Regions from separate parts of the Streptomyces sp. NPDC007205 genome, predicted to be linked through region 1. Evidence: riboswitches for the same ligand, from Rfam matches in the RefSeq annotation. Region 1 holds a riboswitch; each other region holds the start of a gene.
The links. Region 1 has a riboswitch for cobalamin ahead of ABZ624_RS23000 (CbtB-domain containing protein). Riboswitches for the same ligand answer to the same signal wherever they lie in the genome.
Positions count from the first base shown of each region.

Region 2: it holds a riboswitch for cobalamin, as region 1 does, so the genes downstream of both, ABZ624_RS37035 (HoxN/HupN/NixA family nickel/cobalt transporter) here and ABZ624_RS23000 (CbtB-domain containing protein) in region 1, are expected to answer to the same signal.
Region 3: it holds a riboswitch for cobalamin, as region 1 does, so the genes downstream of both, ABZ624_RS25450 (cobalamin biosynthesis protein) here and ABZ624_RS23000 (CbtB-domain containing protein) in region 1, are expected to answer to the same signal.

Region 1 covers NZ_JBEYEW010000014.1:15,345-17,520, reverse strand. Annotated here, with positions in the region: gene ABZ624_RS23010 (hypothetical protein) at 1-233, opposite strand, end outside; gene ABZ624_RS23005 (CbtA family protein) at 391-1,143, opposite strand; gene ABZ624_RS23000 (CbtB-domain containing protein) at 1,166-1,387, opposite strand; cobalamin riboswitch at 1,424-1,567, opposite strand; gene ABZ624_RS22995 (hypothetical protein) at 1,729-2,019, opposite strand.
Region 2 covers NZ_JBEYEW010000044.1:5,240-7,415, forward strand. Annotated here, with positions in the region: cobalamin riboswitch at 707-897, shown strand; gene ABZ624_RS37035 (HoxN/HupN/NixA family nickel/cobalt transporter) at 924-2,030, shown strand.
Region 3 covers NZ_JBEYEW010000016.1:129,293-131,468, reverse strand. Annotated here, with positions in the region: gene ABZ624_RS25460 (inorganic phosphate transporter) at 1-410, shown strand, start outside; gene ABZ624_RS25455 (hypothetical protein) at 441-668, shown strand; cobalamin riboswitch at 790-931, shown strand; gene ABZ624_RS25450 (cobalamin biosynthesis protein) at 1,035-2,000, shown strand; gene ABZ624_RS25445 (cobyric acid synthase) at 1,997-2,176, shown strand, end outside.

The DNA.
Region 1 (2,176 bases):
GGCGCCGGGTGGGACCGTCCCCGGCAGCCGTCCCCGGAGGCCGCTATCAGCGTCTCCAGGTCGTGCAGGAGCTGTTCGGTGCGCTTGGCCTGCTGGGCGAGCACCCGCACGCGGGCGCTCTGGCCGCCGATCTGCCGTCGACTGGCGACCAGTTGCTCGTATTCCTGCGGGGTGAGGGCGACCGCGTCGCGGCCACCGAGGGTGATGCGGCGCGGCTGTGGGGCTCTGGCCACTCGGTTCCTCCGCTCCTCGGCCGGGTGATCCGCGTCCGGCCCGCCGGATTCCCGTGCCCTTCCGGTGATCCCGTGCGCGTCGGTGTCCGCAGAACGCCGGAGGGCCCCCCGATGGTTCCGAAGGGCCCTCTGTCGGGCGGCTGTTGTCCGGAAGGAGTCAGCGGGCGGCCGGAACCGCTCGCCCGCTCCCGGCCGTCGCCGGCCCGGGGTTCAGCAGGCGCTCGGCCAGCTCGCCGAAGAGGAGGCCGAATCCGCCCCACAGAGCGGTCTGGATCGCCAGTGCCGAGAGCCGGAACCGCCACAGCAGGCTGGCCGGGAAGCCCTTGGGCACCTCGTTGACGACGGGCAGGAACTGGTAGGCCAGACCGATCACGACGGTGAACGCGGCCACCGCGACGACCGTCGCCCACCAGGTCCCCAGACGGGGAGCCAGGCGCTTGCCCAGGAGGGTGGCGGCGATCGCCAGCAGGACGCTGAGCAGCATCATCAGGAAGTACAGGGTGGTCCGCTTGCCGATGGTGTCGGGGTTGCCGACCGACGGCGGGTTGGCCGGGTACTTCAGGAACGGCACGACGTACACGGCGAGCAGGGCGCAGCCCGACAGCAGCAGTGCCGTGGCGCGCGGGCTGAAGCGGCCCACGCGGCCCAGGGCGAAGCAGAAGGCGAGCGCGGCGATGCCGCCGAAGGCGACCCCGTAGACGAGGACGCCGGTGGCGAGGCCGGCGGTGGACTGCAGGGAGCGGGAGACGACCTCCATCTCGTGCTCATGGGAGTGGGCCTCCTCGAAGCTGATCGCCTTGTCGACGCTCGGCTCACCGAGGACGTACGCCACGACGAGGGCGAGCACGCCGGCGGCGAGGCCGGCGAGCATGCCCCGTACGAGAAGGTTCCGTACGGTTGCGGAACTCATGGGCGGGCGGTGTCCCCTCGCCTCAGTGGCAGGGGAAGCCGAGCAGGTGGCGGGCGTCGTGCACCCACTCGTGGACGTCCGTGCCGTTGACCACGGAGGTGGCGCCCTGCTCGGCGCCGACGAAGTAGAGCAGGATCAGCATGAGGATGCCGAAGAAGACCGCCCAGGGAGCAATCGCCTTCAGCGGCAGCGTGGCGGGAACGGCGGGGGTGGTGGCTGTCGGCTGGGCGACGGTCTGCGCCATGGCAGAACCTCCTCTGGGAGTTCGCGTCCCATCTCGGTGGTGCACAGGACGACGGCCACGGGTCTGACTCATGGGACGCCGCGGGGGCGTCTCGCATACAGTGGCGCGACCGTGCCGGATTCCCACCGGCTTCCGTCTCGCCGTCGTCGATATCGGACAGACCGTACCGCGAGCCGCACGCACGGCCAAGACCGCCTGCCCCGCCGTGATCTTCCTCTCTCACCAGGAGGGACGCTACGAGACCGGAGGGACGGCAGCGCAGGCGGGGCCCAACTCGACGGTCCTCCGGTGCCGTTGTGCACGGGTCTGTCGGTGGCGCGCACCGGACGGTGGACCCTCGGTCAGCGGGGATCCGCACGGCGCCGTGGCGGTGTGAAGGCGTACAGGTCGAGGATGTCCGGCCGGGGAGCGACGCCCGGGCCGCCCGCCCGCACCCAGGTCACGATGTCCTCGGTTGCGTCCGGATCGTTGACGAGTCCGAGCCAGACGGGCCGCGCACCGGCGGCCCGGCCCGCGGTGGACGGCTGTACGACGATGACGTTGGCCTGGTCGCACACGTCGAGACAGTCAGAGATGCGCACCGGCACCTCGGCCCGCAGCCGTGCGGTCTGCGCGGCGTGATCGACTCCCATGACCTTGGGACTGCCGCAGCAGCAGTCCCGGCACACGACGACCCGGCACGGCGCCCCGGCGCTCCCCGTGACCTCGCCGCCGGACGCCTCTTCCGTCGGCCTCTCCGGCACGCCCATGTCACTCCCTCCCGGGGAGATCCGCCCCGGTGTGCGTCGA
Region 2 (2,176 bases), on a different contig from region 1:
TGAAGGGCGGGGCCGGCCAAGGGAAGGGCAGCAACCGAGGTGCTGGTGCGCAAGGGAAAGGTCGTCGAGGCCGGTCGGCGCGATGGCTATCCCCTCGCACCCCGGTGCTGGTGGTGATCGACGCTGAGCTGCACATCAACGGCAGGGCGTGAGCCGTGGCCCACCGATACGAACTGCCACAGCCTGCACTCACCACGTCGGTGGCGTGACCTTCTCGGCCGCAGACGCGTTGAACGGGAAGCACATGCACGTCCCCCGCGGCACCCATGCGGGGCGAGCCTCCGGTTCCTGCCGGTCACCGGGGCCCGCCCTCTGGGACGTACAGGCGGTCGGGTCAGCACCGGTTACCGGTCGGACGTTGCTCGCCGTCCTCGTCCTGGCCGTGGTCCTCGGTACCGTCGGGTCAGCGGCTGAACGGGCCGATGTCGCCGGGCTGTCCGGCGCCCAGCACGTCCGGCCCCTTCGTACGTGCGACCGCTCGAGCGCCACCATGGTGGCCGGCCGGGCACACGCTGCGCCGGCCGCCGGCCACGTGGGTGCCACGGCGGCGGTAAAGGCCACGGCGGCGGTGTGCCGGGAGGGGAAGGAGGAGGAGCCGGGGCGGTCCTCGACCTCGTCGTGAGGGAATGGGCTCATCATCGCAGCCACCGCGCTCCCCCCTATACCTGATCAGTTGTGCAGCCTTGCAGTGATTGTCTCCGGCCATCTAGGGTGGGCGGGCCGTGGTGTTCGGGAAGACCGGTGAAAGCCTCTCAAGGGCTCAGTCCGGAGCGGCCCTCGCCACTGTGATCGGGGAGTTCTCGCCTCATGCATTGCCACTGGTCTCGCGGCCGGGAAGGCAGGGGCGGGCGCGTCGACCCGTCAGCCAGGAGACCGGCCACGGCAGCACGAAGCTGATCCACGAGGTGCTGGAGCGTGACCGTATGACCGTGTCCTCAGGCGTGCCCGAAGCCGCCGCCCCTTCCTTCCGCTGGCGACGCGAGGACACCGTCCGAACCGTCGGCCTGCTGGCCGTGATCGTCGCTCTGCATGTGGTGGCCTTCGGGATTCTCTTCGCGCTGGTGATCCCGCGTCACTACGAGGTCGGTTCCAAAGCGTTCGGGATCGGCCTGGGCATCACGGCCTACACCCTCGGCATGCGGCACGCCTTCGACGCCGATCACATCGCCGCGATCGACAACACCACCCGCAAGCTGATGGCCGACGGTCAGCGGCCGGTGTCGGTGGGCTTCTGGTTCGCGCTCGGCCACTCCAGCGTGGTGGTCGCCATGGCGGCACTGGTGGCCGGAGGCGCCAAGCTCGCCGGCACCCTGATGAACGACAACTCGCGAACCCACCAGGTGCTCGGCACCGTGGGCACGACGGTCTCCGGCAGCTTCCTGTACCTCATCGCCGCTCTCAACCTCGTGGCGCTGTTCGGTATCATGCGCGTCTTCAAGGCGATGCGGGCCGGACGTTACGACGAGGCGGAGCTGGAAGCGCACCTCGACTCGCGCGGCTTCATGAACCGCCTCCTGGGACGGCTGACCAAATCCATCCGCAGGCCCGGCCAGATGTTCCCGCTCGGTTTCCTGTTCGGGGTCGGCTTCGACACCACGACCGAAGTCCTGCTCCTCGCCCTGGCCGGCAACGGCGCCGCCGCCGGGCTGCCCTGGTATGCGGTCCTGTGCCTGCCTCTGCTCTTCGCGGCCGGCATGAGCCTCTTCGACACCCTCGACGGAACGTTCATGAACTTCGCCTACCAGTGGGCGTTTTCCAACCCCGTCCGCAAGGTCTTCTACAACCTCACCATCACCGGCCTGTCCATCGCCGTGGCCTTCTTCGTCGGCACCATCGAACTGGTCGGCGTCCTGCACGACAAGCTCGGTCTGAGCGACGACGTCACCGGCTGGATCGCGGGCTTGAACCTGGACAACGTCGGCTACGTCATCGCCGGCCTGTTCGTGGTCGTCTGGGCCGTGGCCATCGGCTACTGGCGCCTGGCCAGGGTCGAGGAGCGCTGGAACGCTCGCACCACAGAGACTGGTTGACGGTACAGGGGGCGGGTTCGAAGGCCCCGGCAGGCCACCCGACGCTCGGATTCCTTGCCCACGGACTCGGACACACACAGACGCGGCCCGAGGGCAGCTGGGGAAACCTGGCCTGCGCCTCCGTCTTCGCCTGTCTCAGCCGGTCC
Region 3 (2,176 bases), on a different contig from region 1:
TCGTCTCCGGTTCGGTGATGGGCGCGGGCCTCGGCCGCAAGGGCGGGGTGGTCCGCTGGTCCACCGCGACCCGGATGGCCATCGCCTGGGTGCTCACCCTCCCGGCCGCCGCGCTGGTCGGCGCGGGCGCCGAGTCCGTCACGGACCTCGGTGACTGGGGCACCGCCGCGGTCGCCGTCTTCCTGGTCGCCTCGAGCGCCGCGATCTGGAAGATCTCGCGCCGTGAGGTCGTCGACCACTCCAACGTCGTCGTCGGCACCGAGGAGCCGGCCGGCGTGGTGACCACCGCCATCGCCGCGGTGACACCGCCCCCCGCGGGCACGATCACCGAGAACCTGACGGCCACGATCGCCTCCCCGGCGGCCGCCGAGCCCGTGACCCCGGCCGCCCCGCCGGCCGCCACCGTCTGATCCGGCCACCCCGGTTACGAAGGAAGCATCATGAAGATCGACTGGGCGGCCATCGGCTCCGTCTTCGGCGTCAGCCTCGCCTTCGCGGTGGGCCTGGTGGCCCTTTTCACCCTCGGCATCAACGGCCTGGCCCGGCGCGAGAAGGCCACGGCCCAGGGCGGCTCCGCCGGCCTCGCCGTCACCGGTGCCTACGTCTGCTTCGCCGCGTGCGCGGCGGCGGTGGCGTACGGCATCTACCTGATCGTGGCCAAGCACTGACCACACCCTCTGAAGGCTCCCCTCCCCCGTCACGCGGAAGGGGAGCCTTTCCCATGCCCGCACGCCCCGCGGTGTGGGGATCGGCACACTCTCCCCCCGCAGGTCAACGGCAAGTTGACGGCCGTTCCGGGTGCGTGGTGGACTGCCCAGGCCATGAACGGCGGCAAGAGAGGAAGCCGGTGCGAATCCGGCGCGGTCCCGCCACTGTGACCGGGGAAGAACCCCGGAAGCCAGGAACTCTCACCGCCGAATCTCGTCGAACCAGGGCGCGGACACCCTGAGTGAGGACACGGATCGCCATGCTCGGCTGCCGAAGGACCAGGACCCGAACCAGGCCCGCTCCTGTACCCACGGCCGGCTGAGCCGATGGGTGCCGATCGCACGTACGCGTACGGCGCCGCCGCCGGCCTTCTCGGTGACCTGCTCCTCGGCGATCCGCGCCACGGGCATCCGGTCGCCGCGTTCGGACGGGCGGCCGCTGCCGTGGACCGCGCGTTGTGGCACGACCACCGCGGCTGGGGCGCCCTGCACACCGCTGTGTGCGCCGGAGGCGCCGCCGCACTCGGCGCGGTGGCCGCACGCGCCGTACGCCCCTCTCCGGCCGCCTCCCTCGCCCTGACCGCCGCCGCCACCTGGGCGGTCGTCGGCGGCACGTCGCTCGCCCGCGAGGCCCGCACGATCGGGCGCGCCCTGGAACGCGGAGACGTCGAGGCGGCGCGGGCGCGGCTGCCGCATCTGTGCGGCCGGGACCCGCAGGCACTGGACGCCGACGGGATCGCCCGGGCGGTGGTCGAGTCGGTCGCCGAGAACACCTCCGACGCCGTCGTGGGGGCACTGGTGTGGGGGGCCGTGGCCGGGGTTCCGGGCCTGCTCGGGTTCCGGGCGGTCAACACCCTGGACGCGATGGTCGGTCACAAGTCCTCCCGCTACCGGCGCTACGGCTGGGCTTCCGCCCGGCTCGACGACCTGGCCGGCTGGCCGGGAGCCCGGCTGACCGCCGTACTCGCCGCCGCGGCCGGCCCCGACCCCCGCGGTGCCCTGCGCGCCTGGCAGGCCGACGCCCGCAGGCACCCGAGCCCCAACGCCGGGCCCGTCGAGGCCTCCTTCGCCGGAGCCCTCGGCGTACGCCTGGGCGGCACGCTCTCCTACGGCGGCCGGGTCGAGCACCGGCCCGTGCTGAACGGGGACACCGGACGGGCGGTCCGGGTCACCGACATCGACCGGGCCGTACGGCTCTCCGGCCGCGTCGGCCTGCTCGCGCTCGGCACCACGGTCGCCGTGCGCCACCTCGCCAAAGGTCTCGCCAAGGGTCTGAAGGGACGTGGGAAGTGAACGGGGGACTCCTCGTCGCCGGCACCACCTCCGACGCCGGCAAGAGCGTCGTGACGGCCGGGATCTGCCGGTGGCTGGTGCGTCAGGGCGTGAAGGTCGCGCCGTTCAAGGCGCAGAACATGTCGCTCAACTCCTTCGTGACCCGTCAGGGCGCGGAGATCGGGCGGGCCCAGGCC